2 regions of the Agarivorans aestuarii genome follow, and region 2 is predicted to be linked to the other one. Evidence: predicted binding sites of a transcription regulator. Region 2 holds the regulator's gene; the other holds the start of a gene.
The links. Region 2 encodes LexA, which represses DNA repair genes until DNA is damaged. Its sites were predicted from a motif close to TACTGTATNNNNATACAGTA; they were not measured.

Region 1: a site for LexA is predicted at 3,358-3,377, ahead of K5609_RS04060 (SOS response-associated peptidase family protein). Genes of this name have one in related genera too.

The regions. Positions count from the first base shown of each region.
Region 1 covers NZ_AP023033.1:860,165-865,903, reverse strand. Annotated here, with positions in the region: gene arcA (two-component system response regulator ArcA) at 1-391, shown strand, start outside; gene pykF (pyruvate kinase PykF) at 642-2,054, shown strand; gene K5609_RS04065 (gamma-glutamylcyclotransferase family protein) at 2,112-2,705, opposite strand; gene K5609_RS04060 (SOS response-associated peptidase family protein) at 2,747-3,313, opposite strand; gene K5609_RS04055 (methylglyoxal synthase) at 3,427-3,882, shown strand; gene K5609_RS04050 (super-infection exclusion protein B) at 3,884-4,522, opposite strand; gene dusA (tRNA dihydrouridine(20/20a) synthase DusA) at 4,638-5,618, opposite strand.
Region 2 covers NZ_AP023033.1:394,844-400,582, forward strand. Annotated here, with positions in the region: gene K5609_RS01855 (DUF1254 domain-containing protein) at 1-838, shown strand, start outside; gene K5609_RS01860 (DUF1289 domain-containing protein) at 1,093-1,263, opposite strand; gene lexA (transcriptional repressor LexA) at 2,076-2,723, shown strand; gene coxB (cytochrome c oxidase subunit II) at 3,015-4,121, shown strand; gene ctaD (cytochrome c oxidase subunit I) at 4,133-5,725, shown strand; gene K5609_RS01880 (cytochrome c oxidase assembly protein) at 5,727-5,739, shown strand, end outside.

The DNA.
Region 1 (5,739 bases), 470 kb from region 2:
TGAACTCACCATTCGTGCTCGCAACCTGCTTAACCGAACTGTAAATGGTCAAGTAGCTAGCGAAGAAAAAGGCACGGTTGAAGAATATCGCTTCAACGGTTGGACCTTAGACATTAATAGTCGCTCATTGGTAAGTCCAAACCAAGAGACTTACAAACTACCACGTAGTGAGTTTCGCGCCATGTTGCACTTTGTTGAGAACCCAGGACAAATTCAAACCCGCGCTGACTTATTAAAGAAAATGACTGGCCGCGAGCTTAAGCCACACGATCGTACAGTTGATGTGACTATTCGTCGCATCAGAAAACACTTTGAATCGATCCCTGAAACACCAGAAATTATCGCCACCATCCACGGTGAAGGTTATCGTTTCTGTGGTGAAATTGAATAAGCGATAAATTCGCATCAAAACCTCGCAGTTTGGCGAGGTTTTTTTATACTTGCTAGATGCTCAAATAATGAGCAAAACAGCAAGCTTTTACAAAATTGAACAATTAACAAGCCACATTTGTGAATTATAAATCGACATTATTTTGATCGACATTCGGATTTGTAGTTATTTTTCTACATATCCTTTTGTGATCAATCTTGTATAATGTGCGCAGATTTTTTACTAGCATCCTTAACGGAGAGTCACTTCAATGAAGAAAACCAAAATAGTTTGTACCATTGGTCCAAAAACTGAATCGGTAGAAATGCTAACTAAGTTAGTTGAGTCAGGCATGAACGTAATGCGTCTTAACTTTTCTCACGGCGACTTTGCTGAGCACGGCACTCGCATCGACAACCTACGTGAAGTTGTTAAGAACACTGGCAAATCTGCTGCTGTTTTGTTGGATACCAAAGGTCCAGAAATCCGCACTATTAAACTAGCTGGCGGCGAAGACGTTAGCCTAGTAGCTGGTCAAGAGTTCACTTTCACCACAGACCAAACAGTAATCGGCGATGCAACTCGCGTAGCGGTAACTTACTCTGGTTTTGCTGCTGACTTGAAAGTAGGCAACATCATCCTAGTAGATGACGGCCTAATCGAAATGGAAGTTATCGCAGTATCTGATGACGAAGTTAAGTGTACTGTTCTTAACAACGGTGACTTAGGCGAAAACAAAGGTGTTAACCTTCCTGGTGTTATCGTTCAGCTTCCTGCTCTTTCTGCTAAAGATAAAGGCGACTTAATCTTTGGTTGTGAGCAAGGTGTTGATTTCATCGCTGCATCTTTCATTCGTAAGAAAGAAGACGTATTAGAAATTCGTCAACTTCTTAAAGAGAATGGCGGCGAGAAGATCCAAATCATCTCTAAAATCGAAAACCAAGAAGGTGTAGATAACTTCGACGAAATTCTAGAAGTATCTGACGGCATCATGGTTGCTCGTGGTGACTTAGGTGTTGAAATCCCAGTTGAAGAAGTAATCTTCGCTCAGAAGATGATGATTGAGAAGTGTAACCGTGCACGTAAATTGGTTATCACTGCAACTCAAATGCTTGATTCAATGATCAAAAACCCACGTCCAACTCGTGCAGAAGCAGGCGACGTTGCTAACGCAATCCTAGACGGTACCGATGCAGTAATGCTTTCTGGTGAGTCTGCTAAAGGTAAATACCCAGTAGAAGCTGTATCTATCATGGCAACTATCTGTGGTCGTACTGACGCAGTAATGCCTTCTAACTTAGATCCAGCACGTGACAGCGGTAAACTACGCATCACTGAAGCGGTATGTAAAGGCGCTGTAGAAACTTCAGAGAAGCTAAGTGCTCCTCTTATTGTTGTTGCTACTGAAGGTGGTAAGTCTGCGAAATCTGTTCGTAAATACTTCCCACAAGCTAACATCTTAGCAATTACTACTAATACTAAGACTGCTGCTCAACTTTGCTTAACTAAAGGTGTTATTCCTCACGTTGTTGCAAGCATTGAAAGCACTGACTCTTTCTACGCGCTTGGTAAAGACTTAGCGATGGAATCAGGTCTTGCTAACAAAGGCGACATCGTTGTTATGGTATCTGGTGCTCTAGTACCTTCTGGTACTACTAACACTTCTTCTGTACACGTACTGTAAACTACGTTTATCGAAGCTAAAAAGGCGCCTTAGGCGCCTTTTTTTATGCCCAAATTCTTAGCTCTGATCTACTGGCTTGTAATCAGACAAATGCGCCATATCATTTAATATCGAATCAATTTGCTCTAAGGCTAGAGCATCCATGTTAATAGCCCTTGGGTAAATAGGCTGATGACGGTCATCCAACCAGTGGCTTACCCAATAATTGGTTGAAAGCAAAAACTCACGAGCGTATTGCTCATTTACCGCCAAACACCCGCGCAAGCACACATCTAAATAAGACTGCAGAATGGGGCTATTGCTCTGCGGATGCCAATACTCTTTAGCCACATATGTATAAATTCTAACTGCAGGTTGTGGCAGAGCATCTAACAAATCAAGCTGTGATTCATCGAGCAATACTCGGTCGTAATCTTCTTCGCGTTTATCTAGCTCAGGCAAGAAGCTTTCATCAAAGGGAATCAATACCCCATTCACACTGGCCTTGTTATCTGGGGTAATAACCACGGCCGAGCGATCTTCTGCACTTTTTAAACCACTCCAATAACGCTGATAACCATGTAAGCGCGCAGCGTAAGCATGTTCACCAGGAAAGGTACGTTGTCTGCAATCTGCATCAATTAAACTGCCATAACCAAAAATGTAAATCATCAATCACTCCTAGAAATCTGACGCGATAAAAATACTTGTCACTAAAATATACCTAGCTGTGGGCTATTGCTCGACACATGATAATGAAACTGCTCCGCCTTATAGTCACAATGCTGACCACTGAGCCAGCTCAAGCCTTGTTTAAGCTCAAACAACAAGGGCATGCGGTGATGATATTGCTGTAAATCATTGGCTGCAGTTTGAGTAAGTACCACTAAGTGTTGCTGAGCTTCATTAGTTTGCAGGTATAAACCTCCCAGCAACAACAGATTTTGATGCTCAAGGCTGAATTCAAAACGCTCTTGATTACGCCATTCGTGCCAAGCCTTTACCGGCAGTAAACAACGCTGCGTTTTCCAAGCGTTCTTAAACATTGGTTTATCCGCGGCGGTTTCTGCTCGAGCATTGATAATAAGCTGGGAATGCTGAGAGTGTTTTACACCCCAAATAAATGGCTTACAACGTAGGCTTTCCTGCTCGATAATCAAAGCGGGAAGTGACTCACTGGGGCGATATTGTCTGGTTTCGCCAAAATCTAGAAATAACGAATCTACACCTATGGCTTGTCGTATTTCATATTCACCACCAATCATTACGCTACCGCACACGTTTTTGTTATCCCACCTTGATTATCTGCTGGCTGTTGCTAGCTAATAGTAAGTACAAACAGTAACATAATCTGCAGTAAACGCTTTCAAACTAATCGTATTTAAGAGGTAACATGGATACAACTACCCGCACCATGAACGTTCGTAAACGTATTGCATTAGTAGCCCACGACCATAAGAAAACGGCACTAATTAACTGGGCGAAACACCATCGCGAAGATTTAGTTAAACATCAACTATTTGGTACCGGCACTACCGGAACACTATTATCAAAGCAGGGTTTTGAAGTAGAAGCCTTATTAAGCGGTCCAATGGGTGGCGACCAACAGTTAGGAGCAATGATTGCGGAAGGTAAAATAGACTTAATGATCTTCTTCTGGGATCCACTTGATGCGGTTCCGCATGACCCTGATGTAAAAGCACTACTGCGCTTGGCGGCGGTATGGAATATACCTATGGCCACCAACCAAGCGACGGCTGAATTTATCTTAGCCAGCCGCCACTTTAATCAGGAGTTCTCGGTAGATGTACCCGATTACGCGGGTTATCTAAAACAGCGAACTAGTTAAGCTACGCTGCTGTTTGACTTTCAGTTTCACCAGCACGGATCCGAAATAGTTTCCCAGAGTGAGTACGATTTGCTTTGTAATCTGGCTGTAAAAAGCGAGGACGAATTGATTTCAAATGTTCAATTTGCTCCTCGTTTAACTTACCAACCGGTAAACCCAAGGCTTTGTAACTGAGTAATGGCCGAGCCGCTAAATTGATCATCATATCCACATTGCTTCGTTGCTCATGAACATGTTGCTCATTCATTGGCTTTAACACACCATTTTCCATTAAGTTAGCTACGGCAGGTTCTTTTAAAGGCAGGCTTAATACGCTGCGGCGAGTAATAATAAACTCGCGTAAAATAGCGCGCTCAGAATGATCCAAACACGAGATCATCGAAGCGAGTCGTTGCAATTCTCGACGATGATGAACTGCGCCCGTGATACTGGTCAACAACAACAACAAGCCACGGCTAAGAAAATAAGCCAAACCCGCGACACAACTAATGGTCAATACCATACTCAGTTGGGCGTTTAAGCCTGCTTCTGGTAACCACTGCTTGGGAATAAGCAGTAGCATTCCACTGGCGGTAAGCACCCACGCCATAAAAATGTCTAATATGCCCCAGCGGGCGATTAAACGTCCTAAAAATTCCATTGTTTTGCACTCCTGACAAAAAGCTGACTCTTCGCAGGTAGTGATAGCAAGGGCTGTGCCAGATAATAATAAGGCCGCATAAAGCGGCCTTAACTAAATGAAGGAAGTAACAATACTAGGCTTGTTGATGCTCTGGAACTAGCTCCATTGCTGCTTGCATCACCTCAATGCCAGCGCCGTTCTTATGGGCATTCTCACTTAAGTGCCTACGCCAAGCACGGGCTCCCACGCAACCTTGAAACAAGCCCAGCATGTGGCGGCTAATATGTTGTAAACGGCCGCCTTGAGCTAAATGGTTTTCAATGTATGGCAGCATTAGCTCAGCCACTTGATGGCGGCTTAAGGTTTGCTGCGGATCGTCAAAGATCCGTTGATCCACCTCTGCCAGTAAGTAAGGGTTTTGATAAACCTCGCGACCTAACATAACGCCATCAAGATGCTTTAGGTGCTCCTGCACTTGTTCCAAGCTAGCAATTCCGCCATTTACGCTAATGGTGAGCTGCGGATAATCGGCTTTCACTTGATAAGCCCTTGGGTAGTCTAGCGGAGGAATATCGCGATTCTGCTTTGGGCTAAGACCAGACAACCAAGCTTTACGCGCATGAATAATAAAGGTTTCGCAGCCAGCTTCAGCAACAGGATCGATAAAGTCCTTTAGAAACTGATAGCTATCTTGCTCATCGATACCAATCCGCGTTTTAACCGTCACGGGGATCTTAACTTGTTGCTGCATTTTGCTAATACATTCAGCCACCAGCTCTGGCTCTGCCATCAAACAAGCGCCAAAACGACCATTTTGAACTCTATCAGATGGACAGCCTACATTTAGGTTTACTTCGTCATAACCCAAATCTTCAGCGCGTTTGGCGCATTCAGCTAATTCCAGCGGATTAGAGCCCCCTAATTGCAAAGCAAGTGGGTGCTCTTGCTCAGAGAAGCCTAAATAGTCGCCTTTGCCATGTAAGATAGCGCCTGTAGTCACCATTTCTGTATAAAGCAGAATGTTCTTGCTCATCAAACGGTGAAAGTAACGACAGTGTCGGTCAGTCCAATCGAGCATGGGGGCAACGGAAAAACGAGAAGATGGGTATTTCATTGGTAAACCTAGTATTATCAATGCCTTACCCATACCGACATTTCGGCTTATTTGTGGGTATTCTGGCTGATTTTGTCAAATTTCGACATTCATTTGCCCCCTAAGGGGCAAAATTAGGGGG
Region 2 (5,739 bases):
TCGAATGAACCGTGACACGATCTACTCAACAGCGGTTGTAGATACCGAGAAGGGAGCCAGTATTACCCTTCCTGACTTCGGTGAGCGTTTTGTTATGGTGCAGTTTACTGATGAAAATCATCAAACCTTCGATATGGTATATACCCAAGGCAACGAAACCCTAGAAGTACCAAATTCAACCAAGTTTATGTTTGCTATGGTGCGAGCGTATTTACCGAATATTCACGATCAACAAGAGATTGCAGAGCTTAACAAGTTGCAAGATAAGCTAGTAATTGATGCTGCCTCTAGCGATGATTACCCAATCTTTGCGGGCTACGATTTAGCGACTTTAGCAGCCAAATTAGAGCCGGTGAAAAAAGGCATACTAGAAGAGATAGCAGCACAAGGCGTTGGCGATTCAGAAAAAATGTTTGGCACTAATGATTACACTATTGCAGAAAAGCGAATTCAAGGGGCTGCTTACGGCTGGGGCGGCGCCACCTTTAAAGACAATGTATATCAGTACTCGGCTAACTTTGAATCAACCGAATGTCACTCGGTGACCTTTGAAGATCCTAAGAATAAAGGGTTTTGGTCATTCACCGTTTATAACGATGATGGCTTTATGTTTAATGACGACGCAAGCACCAACAGCGGTGTAGCTAAGCCAAATGCAGATGGTAGTTACAGCGTGTATTTTGGTTGTGATGAAGACAAATACGGCGCAAACAACATTCCGTTAACCGGGCTTAAAGAAGGGCAAGAGTGGAATGTATTGGTTCGTCACTATGCACCAAGCAGCCAACTCGCCGATGATAACATCGACCCCAGTAAAGGCATCATGCCCAGCAAATAAGTAATCTGATTTAGTTACTTATAATATGGGTCTGCACACGCAGGCCTTTTAGTTTGCAACGAGCTTCCAAGCGGATCCTCCGATAAACTTTTCCCAAGTCTAACTACCTTAAGCTAGTTTTTAACTCGCTTATTTGCAAATTGAAGTACCCGATTTAGTCTGAAGGAGTACAAAAAAATGGAGAGATATGACATCGCCATTATATTAGATGTAAGTGGCTTTATTCAGTCGTTATCTTTAACCTCAGCCTTAATTTACACCATTCTTTTTTCAAGGCTTTTCTGAAGTTTATTGGCATCATAGGGTTTCATGGTCTTCCACGTTTGACACTCTTTGCGAGGCCGTCCACAACCTAAGCACCAACCTTTGGGGCCGGAGAAATTACAAACATCAAATATGTAAGGACCGCTTAAGAGTGAAATTATTTATAAAATCGGTTGTAGTTATTACGCGGGTTCATGTTTAGTTTTCCGTTTAAGCAAACTCAAAAACGCTAAAAATTCCGCTTAGTACCGAAATTTAGTGTTAGAAATTCACTTAATAGTGAAATAAATTTTAAAGCTGGTGCGAATGTTTTTGGGTTTTCACTTTTAATTTCAGCAGCTTAAAGTTGGTTCGTGTTCGAGCGGAAAATTTCAATTTTTCGTATGTTTTCGCGTCATGTTTTACGGTTAAAAGTAGCGCTATAAAAAACCTTTCTAACTCAGTTTTTGTCCAGAGATTTGTTATACCAGTCGATAGGCTAACAAGGTTTTGCCCCATTATGTGTTAACTATAGAGTAAAGGCTTTCGCCTGCGGCGACGTCATTTTTCTTTGACGAGCAAAGAAAAACGAAGCAAAAAGAAAACTCGCCCTGCATCTTCTTAGATCCTCCGTTGCGCATTCGCAAGGGAGTTGAAGTAACTCGCTACGCTCAAACAGACTTCAACTCTGCTCCCTTGTTCATTTGCGCTACTCGGCGAAGATGATGGGATTGAAAAGCATGGTCTTGGCTATAGAGTGTGTGAAACGGTTTTGTCCAATAGCGAGTTAGCTTTACTCTTCGTATCTTTCTTTTATCCTGAATTCTATCTATTTGTGACTGGTGTCACGAAATATCGGGTGTAGTTTCAAAGTAGCGGAAAGAATTCCAATGAAACTGAATCCTACAAATAAGTCACTGATTTAGATAAAGCCTTGCTTCATTATCTATGCTGTATATACTAACAGTGCGCTGTATAAACCTACAGGTAAATTATGAAGCCCTTAACACCTCGTCAAACCGAAGTCTTTGAACTTATTCGCCGCCATATTTCCGATACCGGAATGCCGCCAACTCGCGCAGAAATTGCCAAGGAGTTGGGCTTTCGCTCAGCTAATGCGGCTGAAGAGCACTTACGTGCTTTAGCTAAAAAGGGCGCTATTGAGATGATCCCGGGGGCTTCGCGTGGTATCCGTTTAAGTGAAGCGTACTTGCCCGCCAGTGCCAATGAGTCTGCGGCCGAGGAAGCAGAGCCGGGTTTACCTTTAATTGGCCAAGTGGCTGCCGGTGAGCCTATTTTGGCGCAAGAGCATGTAGAGTCGCACTATGCGGTAGATGCTAATCTGTTTAACCCGCATGCAGATTATTTGCTGCGGGTGCAAGGTATGAGCATGAAGGATATTGGCATAATGGATGGTGATTTACTGGCTGTGCATAAAACCAATGATGTTCACAACGGCCAAGTGGTGGTGGCGCGTTTAGAAGACGATGTTACGGTTAAGCGTTTTGAGCGCGACGGTAAAATGGTTTACCTGCATCCAGAGAATGAAGAACTCTCTACTATTGAAGTTGATTTAGAATATCAAAGCATCGAAATTGAAGGTTTAGCGGTAGGCATTATTCGCACTGCCGATTGGATGTAAGCCTTACATAGCAATAAGTTCCGCCTTTTTTAAGCCCAAATCAGCCTGATTTGGGCTTTTGTCGTTAGCATCACATCTTTCGTGTTTATCCATAAAAATCTCAACAATATATTTACATTTCTTTAACTTAGGGGTTAATTTATAAGCAGTAGCTTGTATTTAGCTGTTGCTGTCTACTACTTTTGGGGTGGGGGATTTCCCTTTTTCTGCAGCTACTTTCCTAGTTTGGAGAGTTGTTGTCGTTGGCTACTAGCAAAGGAGAGCGCTGTGGGCCGATGGATTCAGCTAATAATGCTGACATTCTTTTCGTCGCAAGTATTTGCGCAAGAAATGTCATTCAACTTACGTCCGGGTGTTACCGCCATTAGTGAGCAGGTTTATGGCCTGCACATGACAATTTTTTATATTTGTTGTGCTATTGGGGTGCTGGTGTTTGGCGCCATGTTCTGGGCTATTTTTCATCATCGCAAGTCTAAAGGGGCCAAGCCGGCTCAATTTCATGAAAGTACCAAAGTAGAAATTATTTGGACCATCGTTCCTTTCATTATTTTGATAGGGATGGCGATTCCTGCCACTAAAACCCTGTTGGCCATGGAAGATCCTTCCGATGCCGATATCACCATTCAAGTAACAGGGTCCCAGTGGAAGTGGCATTACAAATACTTTGACCGTGAACTGGAATTCTACAGTGTGCTGGCATCTGATATGGATGAAGTTAACGGCAAGCTGGAAAAACGCAAAAACTACTTGCTTGAGGTAGACCGTCCGCTGGTATTGCCCATCGATAAAAAAGTGCGGTTCTTGATGACTTCAGAAGATGTTATCCACTCCTGGTGGGTACCTGATTTTGCAGTTAAGAAAGACGCCAACCCAGGCTTTATTAATGAGGCTTGGACCATCATTGATAAACCCGGCATATACCGCGGCCAGTGTGCTGAGTTATGTGGTAAAGACCACGGTTTTATGCCGATTGTGGTTATTGCTAAAACTCAGGCCGACTACGATACCTGGTTAGCCGAAGAAGAAGCGGCTTATCTAGCTAAGAAAGCCCAAGAGTTGGAGCTGGTGGCTATGACCATGGAACAAGATGAGCTGATGTCGCTGGGCAAAAAAGTCTACGACAAAAGCTGTGCGGCTTGTCACCAAGTTAATGGTGAAGGTTTACCGGGTGTATTCCCTGGTCTTAAAGACAGCCCAATTGCGGTGGGGGATGTAACTAAACACATCGAAGTGGTTGTACACGGGGTACCAGGCACTGCAATGCAAGCCTTTGGTAAACAGCTAGGTTTAAAAGAACTGGCTGCTGTAATTACTTACGAGCGCAATGCTTGGGGTAATGATACCGGTGATTTAGTGCAGGCCAAGGATGTTGTGGCCGTGCAAAACGCAGCGCAGTAGGGAGAGAAATAATGAGCACGATTAGTGACGTTCATGCTGACCATGACGAGCACCATCACGGCGCCCCTCGCGGCCTTATGCGTTGGGTATTAACCACTAACCACAAAGACATTGGCTCTATGTATTTGTGGTTCAGTTTTGCCATGTTTATTACCGGTGGCGCAATGGCTATGGTTATTCGCGCAGAACTGTTTCAACCTGGCTTACAGCTGGTTGAACCTAACTTTTTTAACCAAATGACCACCATGCATGGCCTTATTATGGTGTTTGGTGCAGTAATGCCAGCCTTTACTGGATTGGCTAACTGGCTGATTCCAATGATGATTGGCGCGCCAGATATGGCCTTACCTCGGATGAATAACTGGAGCTTCTGGATTCTACCTTTTGCTTTCACCATGCTGTTAGCTTCGTTATTTATGGAAGGCGGTGGCCCCAACTTTGGTTGGACTTTCTACGCACCGCTTTCTACTAACTACAGCCCTGATAGTACTGCCTTGTTTGTATTCTCGGTGCATATTATGGGCATCAGTTCGATTATGGGGGCGATCAATGTGATTGTAACCATTATGAACTTACGTGCACCCGGCATGACTTACATGAAGTTACCGCTATTTGTGTGGACTTGGTTTATTACCGCATTTTTGTTGATTGCTGTGATGCCGGTATTAGCGGGTGCAGTGACCATGGTGCTTACAGACAAGTATTTTGGCACGTCGTTTTTTGATGCCGCCGGCGGGGGAGACCCTGTACTGTTTCAGCACATATTCTGGTTCTTTGGCCACCCCGAAGTTTACATTATGATTTTGCCGTCATTCGGCATTATCTCGGCGATTGTTCCAGCCTTCTCTCGTAAAAGGTTATTTGGTTATGCCTCGATGGTTTACGCCACTGCATCTATTGCTGGTTTAAGCTTCATTGTGTGGGCGCACCATATGTTTACTACTGGTATGCCTGTTGCGGCTGAGTTGTTCTTCATGTTTTGTACCATGCTGATCTCGGTGCCTACTGGGGTGAAGGTATTTAACTGGGTAGCCACCATGTGGCGCGGTTCAATGACCTTTGAAACGCCGATGTTATTCGCACTGGCCTTTATTGTGCTGTTCACCATAGGTGGGTTCTCGGGATTAATGCTGGCGATTACGCCGGTGGACTTCCAATATCACGACACTTATTTTGTGGTGGCGCACTTCCATTATGTATTGGTAACTGGCGCGGTATTCTCGATTATGGCTGCTGCTTATTATTGGCTACCCAAGTGGACTGGCAACATGTACGACGAAGGTTTGGGTAGGTTGCACTTTTGGTGTTCGCTTATCTCGGTGAATGTGCTGTTCTTCCCTATGCACTTTTTAGGCTTAGGTGGTATGCCACGGCGTATTCCAGACTATGCCCTGCAGTTTGCCGATGTTAACGCCATTGTGAGTATTGGTGGCTTTGCCTTTGGTTTGTCTCAATTCATCTTCTTGTACATGGTTATCAAGTGTATTCGAAGCGGTGAACCTGCTCCGGCTAAACCTTGGGAAGGCGCAGAGGGCTTAGAATGGGATGCATTGCCATCGCCAGCGCCTTACCACAGTTTCTCTACACCGCCGGAGATTAAATAATATGCTTGGCCATG